One region of the Marinilactibacillus sp. 15R genome, then DNA from elsewhere that is predicted to be linked to it. Evidence: predicted binding sites of a transcription regulator. Region 1 holds the regulator's gene; each other region holds the start of a gene.
The links. Region 1 encodes Rex, which represses fermentation and respiration genes when NADH is low (regulators of the CRP and FNR family bind a similar motif). Its sites were predicted from a motif close to TTGTGAANTANTTCACAA; they were not measured.
Positions count from the first base shown of each region.

Region 1 (3,220 bases):
CCGAGTGCTAACTCCAATACTTAGTATATTCAAAACTGAGTTTTCTTGCAACCCTTTTGAAGTTAAAAAATTGATTAAAATCATATCTGGAATACTGACAAAATTTATGTTAAGTTACTAGTAATGTCAAAAACGACTTTATTATCTTTAGAAAATGAGGATGAATCTATTGGAACAATCACATAAAAAAACAGCTCTCCAAATCATACTGCTGTATATATTCGTTCAGTTGGCAACCGTACTAACCGCTCAATTTCTACCTGAAAGCATTCGTACAGATGGGGTAATCTGGTCTAACCTGCTTTTCTTTACTCTTGGTGCAGTCGGAATGATTTATCTCAACCAGAAAAAAGATTTTACATTTTCTTTTGAAAAACCCTTTAGATCAAATATTCCTGAAATTATCTTATGGGGATTTCTCGGATTAATTATTGCGCTCTTTGCGCAATTTATTGCTACAATGATTGAAATCAATTTCCTTGGTGCATCTCAAGACTCACAAAACACTCAAAATATTATTGCAATCATCAAGCAGTATCCTTACTTTCTTCTACTCTCTTCTATAGCCGGACCTATTATGGAAGAATTTGTCTTCCGTAAAGCAATATTTGGTATGGGTTTAGAGAAAATCGGCGGAATAGGTGCAGCTGTTGTCAGCTCGCTCATGTTTGCAGTCATTCACTTTGATGGAAGAATTTTAGTTTATTCTACTATGGGACTTGTTTTTTCTTGGTTGTATTTCAAGACAAAAAACATTTGGACACCTATCATCGCCCATTGTCTTATGAATACAGCTGCTGTAATTGGAAATCTGATTCTAAATAACTAAAGAATTTATTGTATGAAAGGATTTTTAAATGACCGAAAAACAAATTCTAAGCTATATATTTTTTAAGTACGTAATGTGCTTTATATTACTCTACTTCGTCATTGATATTGTCGGATTGGAAGGATGGGGTATATTCCCGTTGTTGTTTGCCTTTCTGGCTACCAAAGACTTTGTTCAGGGAACTCGTCTAGCAGATTCATATTTTAAAATCAGGAAAAACCGAAATAAATAATCAAAAAAGCAGCTACCCGTTGATTAATTCAATCAAACAAGGTAACTGCTTTTATTTTCCTGTATTACTTAATCTTCTACAAATATCTCTCCAGTTTCTTCATCAATGATTACTTCTTCCTCATCATCTAATTCTTGATAATAATTGATGAAATAAATCAACGTTTGTAATTCATTAGTCAAGTCAACATTGTGTACACGCACACTGTCAGGAACATTCACTCGAATAGGTGTAAAGTTCATAATTCCTTTAACGCCACCTTCGACAAGTTTGTTCGCCATTTCCTGCGCAATTTCTGAAGGAACAGTCAAAATCGCAACATCAATTTGCTGCAGATCCAACTGTTCTACCATTTCATCTATATGATAAATGGGAACACCTTGGTGAATGGTTCCAATCAATTTCTCATTGATATCAAATCCTGCACTGATACGGGTATTATTGTTTCTTCTGAAATTATAATTCAAGAGAGCTTGTCCTAGATTTCCTACACCGATCAAGGCAACATTCGTCAATCGATCCTGGTTCAATGTTTTACTGAAAAAGTTCATCAATGCTTCAACATCATATCCATATCCACGTTTTCCTAATGCACCAAAGTACGAAAAATCTCGTCTAATTGTTGCACTGTCAACTTTTACTGCTTCACTAAGCTTTGCAGAAGAAACACGATTTTTTCCTGCTTCATGGAGAAAGCGTAAATAACGATAATAAAGGGGTAATCTCCTTGCAGTAGCTTTTGGAATTTTCTTTTCTACCATACTTTTTCTCCTTCAAATTATAATTCAATATAAAACTTCCCATTAAACTAAAAGTAATATACCTCATCTAATATTTTTAACTTTCATTTCACAAATTCCTATAGTATTTCACTAACTATTATAGCACGGAATTTATAAATTGGAAGTTAATATGACTATAAAATAAGGGATTCTATATTACCTATGAGAATATTATCATATATGATCATATCAGCTTGTGAAAAAATCGATAGAATTCATCTTATAAAAAGCAATTACATCTATCGAAATTTCATCATTTTTTTAAGCAGTTATTATGATCCATCATCGACTGTTCTGTTTATCAGTCATGGAATATGCTAAACTTATAAGACAAGATATTTGAGGAAATTTAACTGTTTAACGTACAAATTTTAAAAATGAGGAATATAAAATGATACTTTTGCAAACTCAAAAAATAGCTCGTCATTTCGGTGCTGAGGTACTATTTAATGATGTCACATTGGAAATCAAAGATAATGCTAGAGTTGGTTTAGTGGGACGAAATGGTGCTGGAAAATCTACCTTACTGCACATTATTTCCGGACAGGAAGAACCAGATGCTGGAAGAGTCAATAAAAAGAAAGATATAACCTTAGGGTTTTTAGATCAACATACTGGTTTAGAATCCAATAAAACGATATGGGAAGAAATGCTAGCCATATTTGAACCTGTTATCCAGATAGAAAAAGAAATGAGAGAAATTGAGTATCAAATGAGCTCTCCTGATTTATTATCAGATAAAGAATACTATCAGGAATTGCTAAAAAAATATGACTCGCTTCAAGAGTCATTTAAACAATTGAATGGATATGGCTACGAAAGTGAGATACGCTCTGTTCTTCATGGCTTTCGCTTTTACGAATCCGACTTTTCAACTCCCGTTTCCCAGTTATCTGGAGGACAAAAAACGAGATTAGCTTTAGCGAGACTACTGCTAGAAAAGAAGGATCTGCTTATTTTAGATGAACCCACCAACCATTTGGATATCGAAACCTTATCCTGGTTAGAAAAATACTTGCAGAATTATACGGGAGCTTTGCTGATTGTTTCCCATGACCGTTATTTTTTAGATAAAGTTATCAACGAAGTTTATGAAGTAAGTAATAAGAAAGTCCAGCATTTTACTGGAAATTATTCTAACTATCTCAAACTTAAAGCTGAACTGATCCAGAAAATGTGGAAAGAATATGAAAAACAACAAAAAGAAATAGAGAAAACAGAAGATTTCATCAATCGGAACTTAGTTCGTGCCTCAACAACTAAAAGGGCTCAGTCACGTAGAAAAATGTTGGATAAGATGGATAAAATAGACAAACCTCAAGGTGATGAAAAGTCTGCCCATTTCAGTTTTCATACTGAGCGAGAATCTGGTGGAGT
Region 1 is NZ_CP017761.1:1,018,848-1,022,067, reverse strand. Features, by position in the region: gene BKP56_RS05030 (CPBP family intramembrane glutamic endopeptidase) at 170-829, shown strand; gene BKP56_RS14230 (DUF4305 domain-containing protein) at 858-1,061, shown strand; gene BKP56_RS05020 (redox-sensing transcriptional repressor Rex) at 1,130-1,822, opposite strand; gene BKP56_RS05015 (ABC-F family ATP-binding cassette domain-containing protein) at 2,235-3,220, shown strand, end outside.

Region 2 (3,220 bases), 820 kb from region 1:
CCACCTAGATTTAGAAAGCAAACTACTTTCACTCTAAAGTTAACGCCTTCTACGTGATAGCTTTTCACTATCAAACCTCCAGAGTGTCTTTCAAATAATTGTCAGGGGGTCTCTTTCAGCCAAGGAGAACCTTTCTAAAACATTAACAACTATCTTACTTTCTCTTTCATCGGTAATTTATTTAACTGATCAATATCTGAATACTTTATTGATTACAAGCTTACAAGAAAGATATTATAAAGTCAATATACGTTTTTATTTTTTCTAGGTTATCTTACATATTGCAATAACAAAGATTTAACTGATATAATAGTAAAAACTGAGAATTATTATCCTGTACTATTCGAGAGGATGACTAGAATGGATCAAAATGACCCATACATACATAATTTATTTCCTAAAAAAAATATTTTCATAGCCATTATTCTATTACTTTTGAGTATAACTATTGCTTCTTCGATTGTTTTAGCCAACGAGAATAGCGTAACGGTAAAAGCCAGTGTGCTAAATGTTCGTATCGGACCTGGATTGACTTACGATGTTATGACCCAAGTTAATGAAGATCAAAAATTAAATGTCTTAGCTGAAGACAATGAATGGTACAAAGTGAGATTATCAAATGATCAGATTGGTTGGGTAGCTAGCTGGTTGGTAGAAAATGAAGAAATTTCTTCAGAAAACCAGCGTTATGGTAGAGTTACAGGTACCGAGGTCAATATAAGACAATACGCTACTACTGATTCCAAGAAACTAGGTACAGTATATGAAAATACTGAACTTTCAGTCCTTTATGAAGAAAATGACTGGTACCAGGTTCTTTATTTAGGCAAAGTTGCCTGGATTCATAAAGACTATTTAGAACTTATTGATACACCTAATACACAATCATCAGAAAATTCCGTTTCTACTCAAGAAGTTACTATTGGAGATCTGGAAACGAATGTCAGAAATGCTCCAAGTACTGATGCTGAGATTTTATCTGTTGCAGCACCAGACAGTAAGCTTATTTATTTAGGTACTGAAGAAGACTGGTACAAAGTTCAGCTGAATGATGGCAGTACAGGGTATGTTGCAAACTGGGTTTCCACCCTTTCAGATGTCCAAACAGTTAATATAGAAGAACAAGCAGATCAAATAGATAGAATTGCTACAAATCTATCTGAAGCTACCATCATGATCGATGCAGGACATGGTGGAAAAGATCCGGGCGCTCTATCAGAAACTGGATTTCTTGAGAAAGATGTTGCTTTGAGCACAGCTAAAACTTTACAGAAACGTCTTCAAGATGCTGGTGCCAACGCGATTATGACTAGAACAGATGACACCTTCATTTCCTTAAATGACCGAGTATATCTGTCTCACAAAGCTAACGCTGATGCTTTCATCAGTATTCATTACGATACAATAGAAGTCGCTAATTCTATGAGTGGCACAACAACTTATTATTATTCAAATAGTGAATTAGAACTAGCTAATACTGTCAATCAGTATCTGGAATCAAATGGCACTCTCCCTAATAATGGTGTCAGATCTGCCGAATACTATGTATTAAAGAATAATGCTCAACCTTCAATCCTATTAGAGTTAGGCTATTTAAATAACGATTTAGATGTTTCTGTAGTAGACACCCAAGCTTATCAATCTACTGTGGTAGAAGCAATCTATCAAGGTTTGAGAGACTATTTTTCACAAAAATAAAATTAAAACCTACTACACTTTTGAAGAGGCTACTTTCTTCAAAAGTGTTTTTTATATTAGTTCAAAAAATATATTATCTATGTTTAATCTAATGATTAATAGTAATTCTATTTTATACAGGATGAAGTTTTCCTTCTATTCATCTTATTGATTTATTAATGTAAGTGAAATCATTTAATCATTCTTTCATTTATTCATTTTTTTATTGAAAATAAATTGATTTTCATTTTCAAATGATCGATAAAGTGGTAATATAAATTTATTGTGTAAAAACTAACAAGAAGGATGGAATTTTAATGGATGCAAATTATCAAGGCCTCTTTTATTCTATTGAAAAAAGTATAGAAAAAAAGAAGCAGCTTTTTGAAGTAAGTGCGATTCGCTATTTTATCAGAGCCATGTTGGCTACTTTATTTTTAACTTTAGGAACTGCTATTGCAGTGATTACTGCTCAAGCAGCTGAGAAAGCTATACCTGGTTCTGGCAAATTTTCATATTCGTTTATGTTTAGCTGGTCCCTTGTTATGATTATCTATATGAATGCTGAATTAGGAACGTCTAACATGATGTATGCAACAGTTGGGGTCCATCGTAAATTATTATCTGGGAAAAAAGCACTTATTATATTATTTGCTTGTTTATTATTCAATTTAATCGGTGGTGTGCTAGCAAGCTATCTAGTCTCTTTATCTTCAGTATTCCAAGACTTGCCAAATGATCATTTCTTATTTCATGCCATTGAAGGAAAATTAGCAAAATCACCTCTTCAAATATTTACAGAAGGAATATTCGCTAATATCATCGTAAATGTTGCTGTATTCTGTACTATTAGAATGAAAGATGACGCCGGTAAAGTGATTTCTATGATATTCATCATTTTCATTTTTGCTTTCTTAGGATTTGAACACGTTATCGCTAACTTTGCATCTTTCCCCCTTGCATTTTTTGCATATGGTGGTGCTGTACCGGGAATGACTTTTGCATCAGTAGGAATTAACTGGCTCTTCACTGCTCTTGGCAATTTTGTTGGTGGCGGTTTGATTATAGGGCTAACCTATTCTTGGTTAAATAAAGGAAACCATATCTACTTGGATTAAACTAAAAAATTATTTATATTAGTTAATCTAAGTCAGTATTCACTATACATTACAACGACTTATTCAGTTTAGATTATTATTCTAATTGGATGAGTCGTTTTTAATAAATTATACAAATAAAACTTTTAAATCTTTTATCAATACCGTAGTACAAAATCGAGAATTTATTACAGCAAACGATTTGCTTTAATTTTTTCTTCAAATTTGTTAAATTTAATTAGATTAGATACTTATATAACATTATATTTAGAAAGCAGGTTTTTCTATGCATTTATATCTTCGACTTATCGTTCTTTTACTAGTAAGTATTATTGTATATACCATTGATGTTAAGAAAAAATATTTTCCAGTTCCTGTTATTCTAGTCGTAATTGGGATAGGGCTCTCGTTTCTATCTTTGTTTTCTGGGTTATCCATATCAAAAA
Region 2 is NZ_CP017761.1:1,841,315-1,844,534, reverse strand. Features, by position in the region: T-box leader at 1-179, opposite strand, end outside; gene BKP56_RS09045 (N-acetylmuramoyl-L-alanine amidase) at 361-1,698, shown strand; gene BKP56_RS09040 (formate/nitrite transporter family protein) at 1,995-2,795, shown strand; gene BKP56_RS09035 (cation:proton antiporter) at 3,061-3,220, shown strand, end outside.
Region 2: BKP56_RS09040 (formate/nitrite transporter family protein) is a predicted target of Rex. The motif match lies at 1,961-1,978, and genes of this name have one in related genera.

Region 3 (3,220 bases), 870 kb from region 1:
TTCTACTACTGCTTCGGAAGCACCAGATGTAGGTTCCTGTAGCCATGAGAATGGTAAAGAAACCGTATCGCCAAACCAACTTTCTGCTCCAAGTATACCGAAGGCTTTCTTCAATCCTTCTACTAACCACATACTACCATAAAATACACGTAAAGGAACACTCCATAATACATTCCCGTATCTTGATAAGTGTCCGCGGAAAATATTTCGTTTATTCTTAATGTGGAAGAATTCGTGGAACACATATTGTACTAGATAATATAGTGAATTAATGTCAATAAAATACTTAAGATTGACGATATGTTTCATTAATATTGCGAAGAATCCACTTAAATGGATTTTATCGAATAAATAAGCTACCCCATATTTAGAGCCTACTGAAACTAAAGTCCCTTGATAATTTGATTCATGTGGATGTTTTTCTCCACCTTCAATGGCTGCCACAATATTTTTAGCAGCAGTATGTCCTGTTTGTTCAGCTGCCTGTACGATTTGTGGAGTGGGTTTCCCATTTTCTTCATAATATACAAGATCACCAATTACATAAACATCTTCTAGATCTTTCGCTTCCATAAACTCATTTGCTACAAGTCTTCCAGCTCTAGCTTTTTCTCCACCGAACTCGTCAGTGTCTGTATTAGCTTTGACTCCAGCTGCCCATATAAGTGTGTGTGTAGGTAAGTCTTCTTCTGTTTTCAACTCTACATTATCTGGAGCTACATTCACAACTGGAGCATTTTTCAATATACGAACTTTCTTCTTCGTTAAATATTTTTCTACTTTATTTGAACTAACACGAGGAATAGTTGCCAATATTTCCGGTAATGCTTCTACAACGACCAATTCAATTTCACTTTCATCGATGTGATACTTGTCCGCAAGTACTGGTTTCCAATCAATTAGTTCCCCAACCATTTCAATACCAGTTAATCCAGAACCACATACAACGAATCGTAACATAGCTGTTCTTTTTTCAGCATCTCGTTCTCTGGCAGCTGCAGCTATTGTATCTTCTATATGACGACGAATACGAACTGCATCTTCCCATGACCAAAGAGTAAATCCATTTTCTTTAACACCTGGAGTGCCATAATCATTTGCTTCTCCACCCATACCTAAAACAAGGTAATCATATGCATATTGACCATTTTCAGTAATAACAGTTTTATTTTGGTGATCTAATTCTGTTACGTTATCTGTCACCAACTGAACATTTTTTCTTCTAGAGAACAAACGTTGTAAGTCATACTGGATAGCGCTAGGTTCTACCCGTCCACCTGCAACTTCATGTAATTCAGTCATGTAAGTATGATAAGGATGACGATCAATTAATGTGATCACTACATCACTATTTTTCTTCAATTTTTTCGAGAGTGATTTCGCAGCAGATACCCCTGCAAACCCGCCTCCAACAACAACAATGTTAATCTGTGGCATATTGGTATACTCCTTTTATAATAGCTAATTCTATTGTGATTCCAACATCAAATAATTTGATAATTATTTCACAATTATTCCGAATTAATTATAACGTAATTAATAAGCATTTGTCTAGACTATTTTTAAATTATTTTAAAACTTTTAAAATAGCATATAATCAAACATGAATAGGCTTTCTATTTATATGAAAATTATATTAAAAAATAGATAAATAAAAATAATTTATTGTGAAAGTATAGACAAACGATAACTAGAAAGGTATACTATGTTTGTAAATTAATTTGCAAGCGAGTAAATGCTCGTAAGCTAAAACTAAATTCCTATTGGAGGGACACCATGAAAATCATGAAAAGTTTCAAATTCGCAACAACACTTTTTGCATCAACATTAATTTTGGCAGCATGTGGTAATTCAGATGAAGCTGAAGATACTGAAGAAACAACAACTGAGGAATCAACTACTGAAGAATCAGAAGACCAAGCAGCTACAGGTGAATTACAAGACGGTACTTATTCATTGGAAGAACAAAACTTCGATGAAAATGGCTGGCGTGTAGTTTTCGATATGACAGTAGACGGTGGAGAAATCACTGAATCAAACTATGACTACAAAAATGAAGCTGGAGATTTGAAATCAGAAGACGAAGGCTACCAAGAAGCTATGTCAGAAAAAGTTGGCGTTGGTCCAGCTGATTATCTTCCTGATTTAAACAGCCAATTAGTAGAAGTTCAAGATCCTTCAGAAGTTGATGTTGTATCAGGTGCTACTCAGTCATCAGAAAGCTTTATCAAATATTCTGAACAATTGATTGATGCTGCTGAAGAAGGCAATACTGAAATGATCGAAGTAGACAACGCTGCAGAATAATAAAAAGACTTTGCATTAAGTCAATTTAATATTGCAATAAAGCGTTTCTATAAATACAATGAGTCTTAGAGATAATTCTAAGGCTCATTTTTTTATGTAAATCAAATGAGCTAGTATCTATAATGAGGAGTTTTTACATGAAAACGAGAATGCACACTCGAATAATTTTGTTATTATCAATTTTGCTTACTCTCAGCGGCTGTAACTCTGCTGTTTCTGAAGATGAGCGCACGCTTGCTGACCAACCATACGAAGAGACAGAATTTTTAATGGGCACTGTGGTACGTGTGACAATCTATGATCAAGGAAAAGAAGAAGTCTTGTCAAAAGCATTTGACCGAATAAAAGAATTAGCTAAATTTATTACAACGGAAGATGAAGAAGAACATTCTATGATCAAAGCAATCAATGAAGCGGCCGGGCAAGAGCCTGTTCCAGTTTCAGATGATTTATTTGCTCTTATTAAATCTGCTCTTACTTACAGCGAAAAAACAGAAGGTAGTTTCGATCTAACTATTGGACCAATCACAGATCTATGGCGAATTGGTTTTCCCGATGCTCGAGTACCTTCACCAGCTGAAATTGATACAGCATTATCTTTAGTAGACTACAAAAAAGTAGAGTTAAACGAAGAGAATCAAACTGTTTACCTTTCTGAGGAAGGTATGAAAATTGATCTTGGAGCAATTGCAAAAGGTTTCATTACAGATGAAACTGTTAAAGTACTAACCGAAAACGATGTTGAAACAGCTGTTATCGACCTAGGAGGCAATATTTTTGTTATGGGCAGTAGCCCAAGAGATGTAAATGAAGACTGGCAAGTAGGAATCCAAGATCCTTTTGAAGAACGCGGGGAAATCATTGGTTTTATTCCTCTCAGTAACCAATCTATGGTAACTTCAGGCGTTTATGA
Region 3 is NZ_CP017761.1:151,209-154,428, forward strand. Features, by position in the region: gene BKP56_RS00665 (FAD-dependent oxidoreductase) at 1-1,437, opposite strand, end outside; gene BKP56_RS00670 (FMN-binding protein) at 1,777-2,307, shown strand; gene BKP56_RS00675 (FAD:protein FMN transferase) at 2,445-3,220, shown strand, end outside.
Region 3: BKP56_RS00670 (FMN-binding protein) is a predicted target of Rex. The motif match lies at 1,494-1,511, and genes of this name have one in related genera.

Region 4 (3,220 bases), 930 kb from region 1:
GGATGACAGCAGAATGTCCTAGTCCGCCATAAGCAAGCATTTCTTCAGCACGCTTGATTCCTTCTTCGCTACTATTAACTTTATAGGCTGCAAGAACTGGACTTAGTTTTTCTCTTGAAAGTGGATAATCTTTACCTACGCCTTCAAGTTCAGCGATCAAAATTTTCGTTTCTTTTGGAACGGAAACACCTGCAAGTTTAGCAATTTCGTAAGCTGGCTTACCAACAATATCAGCATTTAAATTGCCTTCAGGAGAAACCATAAAGTTTTCAACTTTTTCTCTTTCAGCTGTAGATAAGAAGTGACAATCATATTTAGTTAATAGGTCTTTTACTTCAGTATAAATTTCTTTATCAATTATGACGGCTTGTTCTGATGCGCAGATCATCCCATTGTCAAAAGTCTTAGATAAAATCAAGTCATTAACTGAACGTTTAACATTTGCAGTTTTTTCAATATAACAAGGGACGTTACCCGCACCTACACCAAGAGCAGGCTTACCTGAACTATAAGCTGATTTTACCATGCCGGGACCTCCAGTTGCTAAAATGGTTGCTACTCCACCATGTTTCATTAAAGCTTGAGTTGCTTCCACAGAAGGTGCTTCAATCCATTGGATACAATTTTTTGGTGCACCTGCTTTGACTGCTGCATCATAAACTGTTTTAGCAGCTGCGACACTTGATTTTTGAGCAGAAGGGTGGAAAGCGAATATAATCGGATTACCTGTTTTGATAGAAATCATTGCTTTGAACATTGTTGTTGAAGTTGGGTTGGTAACAGGTGTAACACCTGCGATAACACCAATAGGTTCTGCTATTGAAACAGTTCCTTCATGTTTGTTTTCTGCAATAATTCCAATTGTGCGATCATTCTTGATACTATGATAGATATATTCTGTAGCAAAAAGATTTTTGATAATTTTGTCTTCATATACTCCACGTTTTGTTTCTTCAACAGCCATTTTAGCTAATGGCATATGCTGATCTAATCCGCCTAAAGCCATTTGTTTAACAATTTCGTCTATTTGTTTTTGATCTAATGAACCTAATTCTTTTAAAGCAATTTGTGCATTGTTGACTAAATTATCAATCATATTTTCGATTGAGTTTTCAACTTTAACTTCTTCTGTTTTTTTGACTGATGCTAATTGAACCATTATAAATCCCTCCGATTAATTATTGTGAAGTTATGAGCATGTAGTGCTAAAAATAAAATGTTTCATCATACCTCAGTTCCTAGGATTAAAAGAAGTATAAATAAAACATCTATATATCACAAATTGACTATAACATAGTGTAAACGGTTACCAAAAAAAAATTTGTGACAATTTTGTGACACAATTCACAATTAGTAGTTTTTTATATGTTCGTTTTGTTTAATAGAGTCTTATAGTTCAAATTTTCACTTGTTACATATGCATAATTGTGATATATTGAACGTGAAGATAATATAATTTATAAAGGAGTAAATAATATGGAAAAACAACATAAAACTAACTTGTTAGAAGAGTTATGGAAGGGTTTTAATGGGTCAGACTGGAAAACCTCAATTAATGTTAGAGATTTTATTCAAAAAAACTATACTCCCTATGATGGAGATGACTCTTTCTTAGAAGATGCTACTGAACGTACTAACGAATTGTGGGATCAAGTAATGGATCTCAACAAAAAAGAATTTGATGCCGGCGGAATGCTGGATATGGATACTGAAGTCGTTTCTACTATCACTTCTCATGGACCTGGATATTTAACTAAAGAAAAAGAACAAATCGTCGGATTCCAGACAGAAAAACCTTTCAAACGTTCACTGCAACCTTTTGGCGGTATCCGAATGATGGAACAGGCTGCTGAATCTTATGGATTTGAAGTAGATCCAATGTTATCACATGTATTTAGAGATTGGAGAAAAACACATAATCAAGGTGTTTTTGATGCATATACTCCAGAAATTAGAAATGCTAGACGTACGGGTGTTATTACCGGTCTTCCTGATGCCTATGGTCGTGGACGTATAATTGGTGACTACAGAAGAGTAGCTCTGTATGGTGTTGACCGCCTAATTGCTGATAAAGAAACAGATAAATTAAATTGTGGTAATGGCATGATGAGTGAAAAAATCATTCGTCAACGTGAAGAATTAAGTGATCAGATCAGAGCATTGGTAGAACTGAAAGAATTAGGAAATATTTATGGATTTGATCTTTCTAGACCAGCTAAAAATGCTAAAGAAGCATTCCAATGGTTGTATCTAGGTTATCTAGCAGCAATCAAAGAACAAAATGGAGCTGCTATGTCTTTAGGAAGAACTTCAACATTTTTAGATATCTATATTGAAAGAGATTTAAAAGATGGTACTATGACTGAACAAGAAATACAAGAACTAGTCGACCATTTCGTTATGAAATTAAGACTTGTGAAATTTGCTCGTACACCGGAATATAATGAATTATTCTCAGGAGATCCCACATGGGTTACTGAATCTATTGGTGGTGTCGGTATAGATGGACGCCATATGGTAACGAAAAACAGTTACCGTTTCCTACACACATTAACAAACTTAGGACCTGCTCCAGAACCAAACTTGACAGTCTTATGGTCTACAAAATTACCAGCTTCTTTCAAAGAGTACTGTGCTAAAGTATCTATTGAAAGTAGTGCTGTCCAATACGAAAATGATGATATCATGCGAGAAGAATGGGGCGATGACTACGGAATAGCATGTTGTGTGTCTGCTATGCCGATTGGTAAACAAATGCAGTTCTTTGGAGCTCGCGCTAATCTTGCTAAAGCCCTTTTATACGCTATCAACGGCGGGGTGGACGAACGTACTAAAACTCAAGTTGGACCAAAATACCAACCAATTACATCTGAAGTCCTTGATTACGATGTAGTTTTAGAGAAATATGATGATATGCTTGAATGGTTAGCAGGTATGTATATCAATACATTAAACATCATTCACTATATGCATGATAAATATAGCTATGAAAGAATTGAAATGGCTCTACATGATACTGAAGTAGCAAGAACAATGGCTACAGGTATTGCTGGCTTCTCAGTGGCAGTAGATTCACTTTCAGCAATCAAGTATGCACAAGTAAAAACAATTAGAGATGAAAATGGATTAGTAACTGACTATGAAATTGATGGAGATTATCCAAAATATGGTAATAACGATGACAGAGTAGATGAAATAGCAGTTAATTTATTAAAAGCAT
Region 4 is NZ_CP017761.1:1,950,823-1,954,042, forward strand. Features, by position in the region: gene adhE (bifunctional acetaldehyde-CoA/alcohol dehydrogenase) at 1-1,159, opposite strand, end outside; gene pflB (formate C-acetyltransferase) at 1,477-3,220, shown strand, end outside.
Region 4: adhE (bifunctional acetaldehyde-CoA/alcohol dehydrogenase) is a predicted target of Rex. The motif match lies at 1,333-1,350, and genes of this name have one in related genera.